One region of the Serratia odorifera genome, then DNA from elsewhere that is predicted to be linked to it. Evidence: predicted binding sites of a transcription regulator. Region 1 holds the regulator's gene; each other region holds the start of a gene.
The links. Region 1 encodes CRP, which controls carbon source genes, mostly activating them, when cyclic AMP is high. Its sites were predicted from a motif close to ATGTGANNNNNNTCACAT; they were not measured.
Positions count from the first base shown of each region.

Region 2: ACCC84_RS13695 (CdaR family transcriptional regulator) is a predicted target of CRP. The motif match lies at 2,050-2,067, and genes of this name have one in related genera.
Region 3: deoC (deoxyribose-phosphate aldolase) is a predicted target of CRP. The motif match lies at 1,563-1,580, and genes of this name have one in related genera.
Region 4: deoC (deoxyribose-phosphate aldolase) is a predicted target of CRP. The motif match lies at 1,712-1,729, and genes of this name have one in related genera.

Region 1 is NZ_JBGMUT010000008.1:168,425-171,582, reverse strand. It holds gene ACCC84_RS18420 (phosphoribulokinase) at 1-430, shown strand, start outside; gene ACCC84_RS18415 (OsmC family protein) at 484-891, opposite strand; gene crp (cAMP-activated global transcriptional regulator CRP) at 1,266-1,898, shown strand; gene argD (bifunctional acetylornithine/succinyldiaminopimelate transaminase) at 2,020-3,158, opposite strand, start outside.
Region 2 is NZ_JBGMUT010000004.1:260,415-263,572, reverse strand. It holds gene garD (galactarate dehydratase) at 1-651, shown strand, start outside; gene ACCC84_RS13695 (CdaR family transcriptional regulator) at 794-1,948, opposite strand; gene degP (serine endoprotease DegP) at 2,127-3,158, opposite strand, start outside.
Region 3 is NZ_JBGMUT010000001.1:309,436-312,593, reverse strand. It holds gene fucP (L-fucose:H+ symporter permease) at 1-487, opposite strand, end outside; gene rbsK (ribokinase) at 489-1,421, opposite strand; gene deoC (deoxyribose-phosphate aldolase) at 1,621-2,301, shown strand; gene deoR (DNA-binding transcriptional repressor DeoR) at 2,461-3,158, shown strand, end outside.
Region 4 is NZ_JBGMUT010000004.1:111,777-114,934, forward strand. It holds gene ACCC84_RS13065 (bifunctional metallophosphatase/5'-nucleotidase) at 1-128, shown strand, start outside; gene ACCC84_RS13070 (NupC/NupG family nucleoside CNT transporter) at 349-1,626, shown strand; gene deoC (deoxyribose-phosphate aldolase) at 1,926-2,705, shown strand; gene deoA (thymidine phosphorylase) at 2,772-3,158, shown strand, end outside.

The DNA of each region.
Region 1 (3,158 bases):
CGATCTGCTGGTCGGCGTGGTGCCAATCGTCAACCTGGAGTGGATCCAGAAGCTGATCCGCGATACTGGCGAACGCGGCCATTCTCGCGAAGCGGTGATGGATTCGGTAGTGCGTTCGATGGAAGACTATATCAACTACATCACACCGCAGTTTTCACGCACCCACATCAACTTCCAGCGCGTGCCAACGGTGGATACCTCCAACCCGTTTGCCGCCAAGGCCATCCCGTCGCTGGACGAAAGCTTTGTGGTGATCCACTTCCGCGGGCTGGATCAGATTGATTTCCCTTATCTGCTGGCGATGCTGCAAGGCTCGTTTATTTCGCACATCAATACGCTGGTGGTGCCCGGCGGCAAAATGGGACTGGCGATGGAGTTGATCATGGCACCGCTGGTGCAGCGGCTGCTGGAAGGCAAAAAGATTGAGTAGCCAGGCGACACCGGACGGGCGCGGGGAGGATTAGGCCACCGCGCCACATGCCATTAGGCCACTTCCCGGACTTCAAAGCTGTGGGTAACGCTGGCGGCCTTGCCGAGCATCAGCGCTACCGAACAGTATTTGTCGGCAGACAGATCCACCGCACGCTCCACCGCCTTGTCGCCAAGCCCTTTACCGCTGACGATAAAATGCAGGTTGATATGGGTAAATACCCGTGGTGCCTCTTCGCGACGTTCAGAGGTCAGTTTTACCTCACAATCACGCACGTCGTGACGGCCTTTTTGCAAAATCGACACCACGTCAATCGCGCTGCATCCCCCCACGGACATCAGCACCATTTCCATCGGACTTGGCGCCTTGTCACCGGCATTGCCGTCCATCAATACCTGATGGCCAGACGCCGATTCGCCAAGAAACGTTAACCCTTCAACCCATTTGACTCTTGCCTGCATGCTCATGACTCCGATTGATTCTTTGTCATCAGACTACGCGTTAGCAGCAAAACTGGCAACGGAACCTGATACTGGTCATGTGTGAGCGAGACAACACAAGACACCCGCGTCACTCTGTGCTACAAACAGAGCCGCAATAACGCTTTCTGGACAGCGCTTTCAGGGAAATGCCCACGGAAAGGCACCTTAATGTGTATGTTAACAGAATGTAGCTTGCAGCTCTCACTGCAAGTTAATATGCTAGGGCAATAGCGTATTTTTACGTCACGCCTCAAAAACGGTTAATGGTCGCCGCTCATGGACAGCCATAACACGTTTGACAGGGAACTCTGACCCCTGTGATACAGGCAGATTACAACAGAGGATAACAGCGAATGGTTCTCGGCAAACCGCAAACAGACCCTACTCTCGAATGGTTCCTGTCTCATTGCCATATCCACAAATATCCATCGAAAAGTACGCTGATTCACCAAGGTGAAAAGGCCGAAACGCTTTACTACATCGTGAAAGGCTCCGTTGCGGTGCTGATCAAGGATGAAGAAGGCAAAGAGATGATCCTGTCCTATCTCAATCAGGGCGATTTCATCGGCGAACTTGGATTATTTGAAGAAGGCCAGGAACGCAGCGCCTGGGTTAGGGCTAAAACCGCCTGTGAAGTGGCTGAAATTTCCTATAAGAAATTCCGTCAGCTGATCCAGGTGAACCCTGACATTCTGATGCGCCTGTCGGCGCAGATGGCAAGCCGCCTACAGATCACCTCAGAGAAAGTGGGTAACCTCGCCTTCCTAGACGTTACCGGCCGCATTGCGCAAACCCTGCTCAATCTGGCCAAACAGCCGGATGCCATGACTCACCCGGACGGCATGCAAATTAAAATCACCCGTCAGGAAATTGGTCAAATCGTCGGTTGTTCACGCGAAACGGTTGGCCGTATTCTGAAAATGCTCGAAGATCAAAACCTGATTTCCGCACACGGCAAAACCATCGTCGTCTACGGTACCCGTTAATCCATTAAAACGGCACGCTTCAAAAAATGCCGGTCAGTTAACGCTGACCGGCATTTTTATGCGCCGTTTACCGTGGACACAGTCGGACATCCGATACCGTCTGCCGACCGCCGGTGGGTAGCTACCCGGCGTTGATCACGTCCTGAACCGCCAGCTCAAACAACGCCATACCGTCGGCAATATCTTGCGGCTCAACGACCAGCGACGGCGCAAATCGGATCACGTTCGGCCCGGCATTTAAAATCATCAGGCCACGCGCGGCGGCCGCGGTGAGGAAATCACGCGCCTTGCCGTGGTAAGGCGCCGTCAGTTCGGCGCCGATCAACAGCCCCATACCGCGAATCTCGCTGAAAATACGGTATTTTTCGCCAATGTCCCGCAACGCCGCAACATACAGCGTATGACGCTGTTCGACGCCGCTCAACACTTCGGCGGTATTGATCACGTCCAACGCCGCCTCCGCCACCGCGCAGGCCAGCGGATTGCCGCCATAGGTGGTGCCGTGGGTACCGACCTGCATCACCGAAGCAATCTCCTCGGTGGTCAGCATGGCGCTGACCGGGAAACCGCCGCCCAACGCTTTGGCGGTGGTCAGAATATCCGGCGTCACACCGTAGTGCATATAGGCGAACAGCTTGCCGCTGCGCCCCATACCGCTTTGCACTTCATCAAATACCAACAGCGCCTGGTGGCGATCGCACAGTTCACGCACACCTTGCAGGAACTGCGCATCCACCGGAGTAATACCGCCTTCGCCCTGAATCGGCTCCATCACCACCGCGCAGGTGTGATCGTCCATCACCGCCTTGACCGCCGCCAGATCGTTGAACGGTACATGCACGATGTCGGCCGGCTTTGGCCCGAAGCCGTCGGAATACTTCGCCTGGCCGCCAACCGAGACGGTAAACAGCGTACGGCCATGGAACGCGTTATAAAACGCGATGATTTTGGTTTTGTACGGGCTGTGGCGGGTAATGGCATAGTGGCGCGCCAGCTTGAATGCCGCTTCGTTGGCTTCGGCGCCGGAATTGGCGAAGAACACCCGATCGGCGAAAGTCGCGGCGATAAGCTTGCTGGCCAGGCGCAGCGACGGCTCGTTGGTAAAGACATTGCTGGTGTGCCACAGGGTTTCACCCTGCTGCTTCAGCGCCGCCACCAATGCCGGGTGGCAATGCCCCAGCGCAGTCACCGCAATACCGCCAGAGAAATCAATATACTCCTTGCCGTTGCTGTCCCACACTCGGCTGCCCTTGCCCTTGA
Region 2 (3,158 bases), on a different contig from region 1:
GATTTGCTGGTGCGCTGCGGCGCCACGGTGATGTTTTCCGAGGTAACCGAAGTACGCGATGCCATTCACCTGCTGACACCGCGTGTAGCGAACCAACAGGTTGGCAAGCGCTTACTGGAGGAGATGAGCTGGTACGATGATTACCTGAGCCAGGGCCAAACCGATCGCAGCGCCAATCCCTCTCCCGGCAATAAAAAAGGAGGCCTGGCCAACGTGGTGGAAAAAGCGTTGGGTTCGATCGCCAAATCCGGCACCAGCGCGATTGTAGAGGTACTGTCCCCTGGCCAGCGTCCCACCAAACGCGGCCTGATCTTTGCTGCCACGCCGGCCAGCGACTTTGTCTGCGGCACCCAGCAGCTGGCCTCCGGCATCACCCTGCAGGTGTTCACCACCGGCCGCGGCACGCCGTATGGCCTGACGGCGGTACCGGTGATCAAAATGGCCACCCGCAGCGCGCTGGCCGAACGTTGGCACGATCTGATGGACATCAACGCCGGCACCATCGCCACCGGCGAGGCAACGATTGAGCAAGTCGGTTGGCAGCTGTTTGAGCTGATTCTGGCGATCGCCAGCGGCCGTCAGAAAACCTGGTCGGATCAATGGGGGTTGTATAACGCGTTGGCAGTGTTTAATCCTGCGCCCGTCACCTAAATTCCCATCTCCTTCGCCTTTCGCCGCCTAGCGTTGTTGGCTACGCGGCGGCACCCCGGTCACTGACCAATGTCAGCTCCCGGGGATTTAACCTGTTGCCGCCTGGCCACACGACGATATGCCTGGAGCCGAAAACAGCGCGTTATACCTCATCCAGTTGCAGCCCGACGTACAGCAACAGGCGATCGTCGAAACTGGACAGATTTAACCCGGTCAGTTCAGAAATGCGGTTGAGACGGTATTCCAGCGTATTGCGGTGAATATACAGCGCCTTGGCGGTAGCGCTCGGCTGGACGTTATTGAGAAACCAGGCATTCAGCGTACGGCGTAGCAAACCGTTACCGTCCATCGCCTTGAGCCGCGCCAGCGGCCTGACCAATTCATCGGCCTGCCAACCGCCGCGCAGGCTGTCCAGCAGCACCGGCAGCATCAGATCCTGGTAGTAATAGGCGCGTTGATCGAACATCCGCTGTTTGCCAACCGCCATGGTGGTGCGCGCGGTGCGATAAGAACGGGCGATGCTGCCCGGTCCGGTAAAGAAATTGCCCAGCGCCACCCGCACCCGCAGACGGCTGCTTTCATTCATGCGCGACAGCAGGTTTTCCACCCGCCGTCGATGGTCTTCGGCGTCCCAGCGGCCATGCGCGTTAAGCGCCGGCTTCAGCACCACCATTTCGCTCAGTGAAACGATGGCGATCAGGTTGTCGCGCTCCGGCAAGGTCAGCAACGCTTGCAGCTGCTGCAATTCCGCCATCGCGCTGTCAACCCCGAGCTGCCCGCTGTCCACTTCCACCACCGCCACAACCCGCGGCTGGTTAGGATCGATGCCTAACCGCTGCGCCCACTCCATCAGCGCCGGCGACAGCTCTTCGGTGCGGATCAGGTTGAGTACCAGCTCTTCGCGAAAGCGGCTGTCCTGCGCCAGCATATGCATCAGACGCGCCTGTTCGAGCATCATTTCGGCGGTCATGCACACCAGTTCGCCATATTGCCGCAGTTGCGCCGGATTGCCGGTCAGGCCGATAACGCCGACAATTTTCCCGTCGATGCGCAACGGGAGATTGATTCCCGGTCGCACACCGTGCAGATGACGGGCGACCGCCTCATCGATGTCAACCACCCTGGCCTGCGACAGCACCAGCAGTGCACCTTCATGCAACTCGCCGACACGCTCACGATCGCCACTACCGATAATTCGGCCGCGCGCATCCATCACATTGACGTTACCGTCAATGATTTGCATGGTGCGGGCAACGATTTCCTGCGCCAGCTTGCCGTCAAGATGGTATTCCGCCATTCAGTTCTGCCCCAAGCCAATTTAGATAAGCGCCCAGCATACCGACGCCATACGGCCTGCACATTGTGCATATGCCCAAAGCGTTTTGGCAGCAGCGGGAGTTGTGGTGAGCTTCACAATTTTAAGGCATAAAAAAGGCACGCAGAATGCGTGCCTTTATCAGCATAAACCGTGGTGATTACTGCATCAGCAGATACAGCGTACTATCACCGCGCTGAACGTTCAGCGCCAACACTGGCGGCTTGCTGTCGAGAATTTTACGCAGCTCGCCCAGGTTCTGGATCGGTTGTTGGTTAACCCCGAGGATCACATCACCTTTTTTCAGACCGATACGCGCCGCGGCGCTGCCAGGCTTGACGCTGTCCACTTTAACGCCTTTCTGACTGCCCGCCTGGGTATTGCTCAGTTCGGCCCCTTCAATGCCGGTATAGATGTTGCCGGAATCGACCTGCGTCTGTTTGCTCTGTTCCAGCGTCACGTCCACCGTTACCGGTTTGCCGTCGCGGATCAGACCCAGCGCCAGTTTGCTGCCAACCGGCAGCGTACCGACTTCGGCACGGAAGGAGGCAAAACTGGAAATCGCCTTGCCGTTAAGCGTAACAATCACGTCGCCGGCTTTGATACCCGCCTTCGCGGCGGCAGATTTTGGCAATACCTGACTGATAAAGGCGCCGCGCTGGGCGTCGACCTTCATCGCTTTCGCCAGCTCAGAATTCAGTTCCGTGCCCATGATACCCAGCTCGCCGCGTTTCACCTGGCCATATTCCACCATTTGCGCCGTCAGGTTTTTAACCATGTTACTGGGGATGGCAAAGCCGATGCCGATATTCCCGCCGTCCGGCGCCAGGATCGCGGTATTGATGCCGATCAGTTCGCCGTTCAGGTTGACCAACGCACCGCCGGAGTTGCCGCGGTTGATCGCCGCATCGGTCTGAATAAAGTTTTCGTAATTTTCAATGTTGAGGCCGCTACGACCCAACGCCGACACGATACCGGAAGTGGCGGTTTCACCCAGCCCGTACGGGTTACCGATCGCCACGGTATAATCGCCCACCCGCAGCTTGTCGGAATCCGCCATTTTGATCGCAGTCAGATTCTTGAAGTCTTTCAATTGAATCAGCGCGATGTCGGAACGCGGATCCTTACCGATCATCTTGGCGTCGAAACGTCGGCCATCGCTTAACTGCACCTGGATCTTGCTGGCGTTATC
Region 3 (3,158 bases), on a different contig from region 1:
TGCCCATCAGCGCCCCCACCGGATAAAACGTCTGGCTGACGTTCAACCGCAGCGTTGCGTAATCGCGGTGACCAATCATCGAACTGTAGGTGTTGGCAGCGGTTTCCAAAAAGCTCAAGCCAATGGCAATGGCGAAAATCGCCGCCAGAAACATGGTATAGGTCGCCATATGCGAAGCGGGATAAAACAGCATGCAACCGACGATATACAGCGTCAGGCCGATCAGAATTGCCGCTTTGTAACTGCTGTTTTTAATCACCAGCGATGCCGGAATGGCAATCAGAAAATAACCACCATAGAACGCGCTCTGTACCAGCGCGCTGGCGAAATCGCTCAGCGCAAACACGCTCTTGAACTGGGTTATCAGAATGTCGTTCAGGCTGGCGGCACAGCCCCACAACGGGAACAGACAGGACAACAGGATAAATTGAAACAGCGGCGTCCTGTTCAGATAACCGTCTGCTTGCTGCTTGATGGTCTGGCGCATTTTATACTCCTTGTTGTCTGGTGGAGATAAAGTCATGGAACTGCGCAGCATCAGGATAAGAACGCTGCGTGCCCTTGCCGGTGACGCTATAGGCGGCATAGGCAACCGCCTGCTGCATGGCGCTCAGGACATCGTTTTGACGAATATAATGCTGCGCGAAGCAGCCGATAAATGCGTCGCCGGCGCCGCTGGTATCCAGCGCCCTCACTGGCAGCGACGCAACATGCTCACAGCTGTTGTCAGTCATCCACAGTGCGCCGCGTTGTCCAAGAGTAACAATCAGGTTGCGCAAGCCTTGAGCCAGCAGGCTCTGGCCGGCGCGGCGAATATTGTCATCGTTGTCGACCGGCATGCCGGTAAGAATTTCCAGCTCGGTTTCATTGGGGATAAAGAATTCGCATTGGCAGGCGTAGCGAATATCCAGCTCGCGCGCTGCGGGGGCTGGATTAAGGATCACCTTGATGTGATGTCGCCGTGCAAAATCAATCGCCGCATACACCGTCTCCAGTGGAATCTCGAGTTGCAAAATGATCAATCGACACTGTTGCAGGGCATCGGCGGCCTGGTCGATATCTGCCGGCAACAGGTGATTATTAGCCCCTTTGACGATCAAGATACGGTTTTGCGAGGTTGAACGATCGACAAATATCGGCGCAACGCCACTGCTGACGCCCGGCACTTTCTTCACAAAACGCGTATCAATACCGGCCCGTTGCAGGTTACGCAGCGTGTTATCGGCAAACAGATCGTCCCCTACCCGTGTCACCATCATCACATCGGCCCCCATCCTGGCGGCCGCTACCGCCTGGTTGGCCCCCTTACCACCGCAACCCAGCTCAAATTCCGCTGCCTCCAGCGTTTCTCCGGCCTTTGGCATCTGGTCGATATAGCTGATTAAATCCACCATGTTCGAACCGATTACTGCAATATCCATCGTTGTGTCCCCGTTGTTTTTTTAATCATATGATGTTAATTAAATAACATTATCAACGCGTGATTGTTATATGTGTGACATCGATCGCAACTATGAATCACCGGTTACACGCTAAAACAATCTATATTTGCACCGTAACAGATGTTATAATTCTCACATTACTCACGTTTATCTGGCTGACTCTGATTAAGGAATCGCAATGACTATTGAAAACATTGACTACGCTCGCTATATCGATCACACCCTGCTGGCGATGGACGCCAGTGAAGCGCAAATCGCCAAACTGTGCGAAGAAGCACAACAGCACAATTTTTATGCGGTCTGTGTTAACTCCGGCTACGTTCCGCTGGCGGCACACCTGCTGCAGGAAAGCGAGGTCAAAGTTTGTTCGGTGATTGGTTTCCCACTGGGTGCGGGTCTGACGGTGGCCAAGGCGTTCGAGGCCAAAGCGGCCATCGCTGCCGGGGCGCAGGAAATCGATATGGTGATCAACGTCGGTTGGCTGAAAAGCGGCCTCAACGATCGGGTAAAAGCCGACATCGCCGCAGTGCGCGAGGTTTGCGCCGCGATCCCGTTGAAGGTAATATTGGAAACCTGTCTGCTCAGCGACGCGCAAATCGTACAAGTGTGTGAAATGTGCCGCGAACTTGAGGTCGCCTTCGTGAAAACCTCCACCGGTTTCAGCACCGGCGGCGCACGCGAAGAGCACGTCAAGCTGATGCGTGAAACCGTCGGCAGTGAAATGGGCGTGAAGGCGTCTGGCGCGGTGCGCGACCGTGCCACCGCCGAGAAGATGATCGCCGCAGGCGCCACGCGTATTGGTACCAGCTCCGGCGTCGCAATCGTTTCCGGTGCCGAGGCCGCTGCCGGCAGTTACTGATTCTGACGGTTGACTGCGCCACCGTTAACCGGGCGAATAACATGCGGGGTAATGCGTTCTATACGCAGCCCCGCATTTTTGTGCTTATCACCTTTTCGGTGTAGCGGCCCGCGCAAGCTGCAACATGATTCTTTATTTCTAGACCTTTGGGAACACGACATGGAAACGCGGCGCGAAGAGCGTATCAACCGACTAATCCAGGCGCTAAAGCGTGCTGACAAGATTCATTTAAAAGAAGCCGCTGCACTACTGGGCGTCTCTGAAATGACCATCCGTCGCGATCTTAGCGCCGAGCCTGCCGCCGTGGTGCTGCTCGGCGGTTATGTGGTAGCCGATCCACGCAACAACGGCGTTACCCACTATTTTGTCTCCGACCAAAAAGCCAAACAGGTCAACGAAAAACGGCGTATCGGGTTGCTTGCCGCGCCGTTGGTCAACGAAAACGACACGGTATTTTTCGACTGCGGTACCACCACCCCGGCAATTATTGACGCTATCTCCGACGATCTGCCGTTTGTTGCCGTCTGCCACTCCTTAAATACTTTCCTGGCATTGCAGGACAAACCACAGTGCACGGTGATCCTGTGCGGTGGCGAATTCAAACCCAATAACTACATCTTCAGCGGCGTCGGCAAACACAACGAGATGGATCATATCTGCCCGAACCTGGCGTTTATCTCCGCCGCTGGCCTCAGCCTGCAACAGGGGGCAACCTGTTTCAACTTTGATGAACTGGAAATGAAACACCGCGCCATGGCGATGGCGCAGCAGTCCATCCTGGTGGCCGACCACAGTAAGTTCGGCAAGGTGAAACCGGCCTGTATCGCGCCACTGAGCCAATTTGACCGCATCATTAC
Region 4 (3,158 bases), on a different contig from region 1:
TTACCGAAGGGCGGAATATCAGGACGCTTCCCGGCAGCGGTGCGACAGCCGCGGTGGTGGACTATATCAAGTCGCAACCGGAGATCGTCCCCGATGAACACAAGCGCATCAAGGACCAGGCGCTGTAGCCAATCAGGGCTGGCGAGTTGACGTTATGCGGAAGGATTAAACCGTGATGAATGTCACGTAATGATGTTTTCTATTGCGTCTGGTTGTATATTTTTGTGATATGAATCGGTGCGGGTATCGTCCCGCTCCGTATAATCACACCCCGAAAACATTCATAAGCAACCCTGTGTTCCTCTTTGGCAGGGATGCATTACTTTATTCGCAACAGGGATACTTTACATGCAACTCATCATGAGCCTGGTCGGCATGGCGGCGCTGATCGCGATTGCGGTACTGCTCTCCAGCAACCGTCGCGCGATTAATCTGCGCACCGTTGCCTGGGCATTTGTTCTTCAGATAGCCATCGGCGCGCTGGTGCTGTATGTGCCGGTGGGGCGCGCGGTGCTCGGCGGCATGTCGGCCGGCGTGGCTAACGTGATCGCCTATGGCAATCAGGGCATTTCCTTTATTTTTGGCGGGCTGGTTTCCGACAAGATGTTCGAGGTGTTCGGCGGCGGCGGCTTTGTCTTCGCCCTGCGGGTATTGCCGGTGATCGTGTTCTTCTCCTCGCTGATTGCGGTGCTGTATTATCTGGGCATCATGCAACTGGTGATCCGCGTGCTCGGCGGCGGCCTGCAAAAACTGCTCGGCACCTCGCGCACCGAATCGCTGTCGGCAACCGCCAATATCTTTGTTGGCCAGACCGAAGCGCCGCTGGTGGTGCGTCCGTATATTGCCACCATGACCCAGTCTGAACTGTTTACCGTCATGTGTGGCGGCCTGGCCTCGGTGGCCGGTTCGGTGCTGGCAGGGTATGCGCAGATGGGCGTACCGCTGGAATACCTGATTGCCGCTTCGTTTATGGCTGCGCCAGGTGGCTTGCTGTTCGCCAAGCTGATGGTGCCGGAAACCGAGAAAACCCACGATAAAGACGATGCGATGAAGCTGATCGCTGAAGACGACCGTCCGGCCAACGTCATTGACGCGGCAGCGTCCGGTGCGGCGTCCGGTATGCAGTTGGCGTTGAACGTCGGTGCCATGCTGCTGGCGTTTATTGCGCTGATCGCCTTGCTGAACGGTATCCTTGGCGGTATCGGCGGCTGGTTCGACTATCCGCAACTGTCGCTGGAGCTGATTCTTGGCTGGATCTTCTCACCGATTGCTTTCCTGATCGGCGTGCCGTGGCATGAGGCGATGACCGCCGGTTCGTTTATCGGCCAGAAGATTATCGTCAACGAATTTGTGGCTTACATGAACTTCGGCGCCTATCTGCGCCCGGACGACGTGGTGGCTGCCGAAGGCTTGCAGGTGCTTTCTGCCCATACCAAAGCGATCATCTCGTTTGCGCTGTGCGGTTTTGCCAACCTGTCCTCGGTGGCGATCCTGTTGGGTGGTCTGGGCAGCATGGCGCCGAATCGTCGCCACGATATAGCGCGCTTTGGTCTGAAAGCGGTGGCGGCCGGTACGCTGTCTAACCTGATGAGCGCCACCATCGCCGGGTTCTTCCTGGCGCTTTAAGCTAAACTCTGTTACGGGCGTCCGGTTGGGCGCCCGTTATCCCGGCACGAATCCTTAGCGAATTTGTGAACGATATCGCGTTCTTTTGTGATGTTCTTCACATATAATTCCGGCCTGTTACAGTGTTATTTCATAGAATGTGAATCCGAACACGATTTTCCCCCAGGGAGCGTGTTCAAATAGCTATTACATCTGCGGTGAGAAGGATCTCAGTTGCCGCGAGGGGAATCATTGCCCCGCGCTATCTTCATGGAACCAAGTCCGCTCGCCAACGGCAAGATACTCAGTTGGAGAGTTTTATGACCGAATTAACCGCCGCAGCGCAACGTGCGCTGAATTTAATGGATTTAACCACGCTGAACGATGATGACACCGACGAGAAAGTGATCGCGCTGTGTCGTCAGGCCAACAGCCCGGCCGGCCATACCGCCGCCATATGCATCTATCCGCGCTTTATCCCGATTGCCCGCAAAACGCTGCGCGAACAAGGCACGCCGGACATTCGCATCGCCACCGTTACCAACTTCCCGCATGGCAATGACGACATCGACATTGCGCTGGCGGAAACCCGCGCGGCCATTGCCTATGGCGCCGATGAGGTTGACGTGGTGTTCCCGTACCGTGCGCTGATGGCCGGCAATGCCCAGGTCGGGTTTGATCTGGTCAAGCAGTGCAAGCAGGCCTGCGAGCAGGCAAAGGTGCTGTTGAAGGTGATTATTGAAACCGGCGAGCTGAAAGACGCCGGGCTGATCCGTCAGGCCAGCGAAATTGCCATCAACGCCGGAGCCGATTTTATTAAAACCTCGACCGGCAAAGTCCCGGTCAACGCCACGCTGGAAAGTGCCGAGCTGATGATGTCGGTGATCCGCGACATGGGCGTCGGCGCACGGGTCGGTTTCAAACCGGCCGGCGGGGTGCGCACCGCGCAAGACGCGCTGCATTATCTGCAACTTGCCGAGCGTATCATGGGCAAAGACTGGGCTGATGCGCGCCATTTCCGCTTCGGCGCCTCCAGCCTGCTGGCGAGCCTGCTGACGACGCTGGGCCATGACGGCCAGGTTTCCGCTGGCAGCTACTGATGACATTTTCCACCGTGGCAGGACTGCGGTGGTTGTGATGACCCTACACTCACGCAGGGGGATGCTGTGTTCCTGGCTCAAGAGATAATACGTAAAAAACGCGATGGACAACCGTTGAGCGAAGAGGAAATTCGTTTCTTCATCAATGGCGTTCGTGACAACGCGGTGTCTGAAGGGCAAATCGCCGCGTTGGCGATGACCATCTATTTCCACGACATGAGCATGGCGGAGCGCGTTGCGCTGACCATGGCGATGCGCGATTCCGGCACGGTGCTGGACTGGAACAGCCTGTCGTTGAACGGGCCGATCGTCGACAAACACTCCACCGGCGGCGTGGGCGACGTCACGTCGCTGATGCTCGGTCCGATGGTGGCGGCCTGCGGCGGCTACGTGCCGATGATTTCCGGTCGCGGCCTCGGTCATACCGGCGGCACCCTGGATAAACTGGAAGCC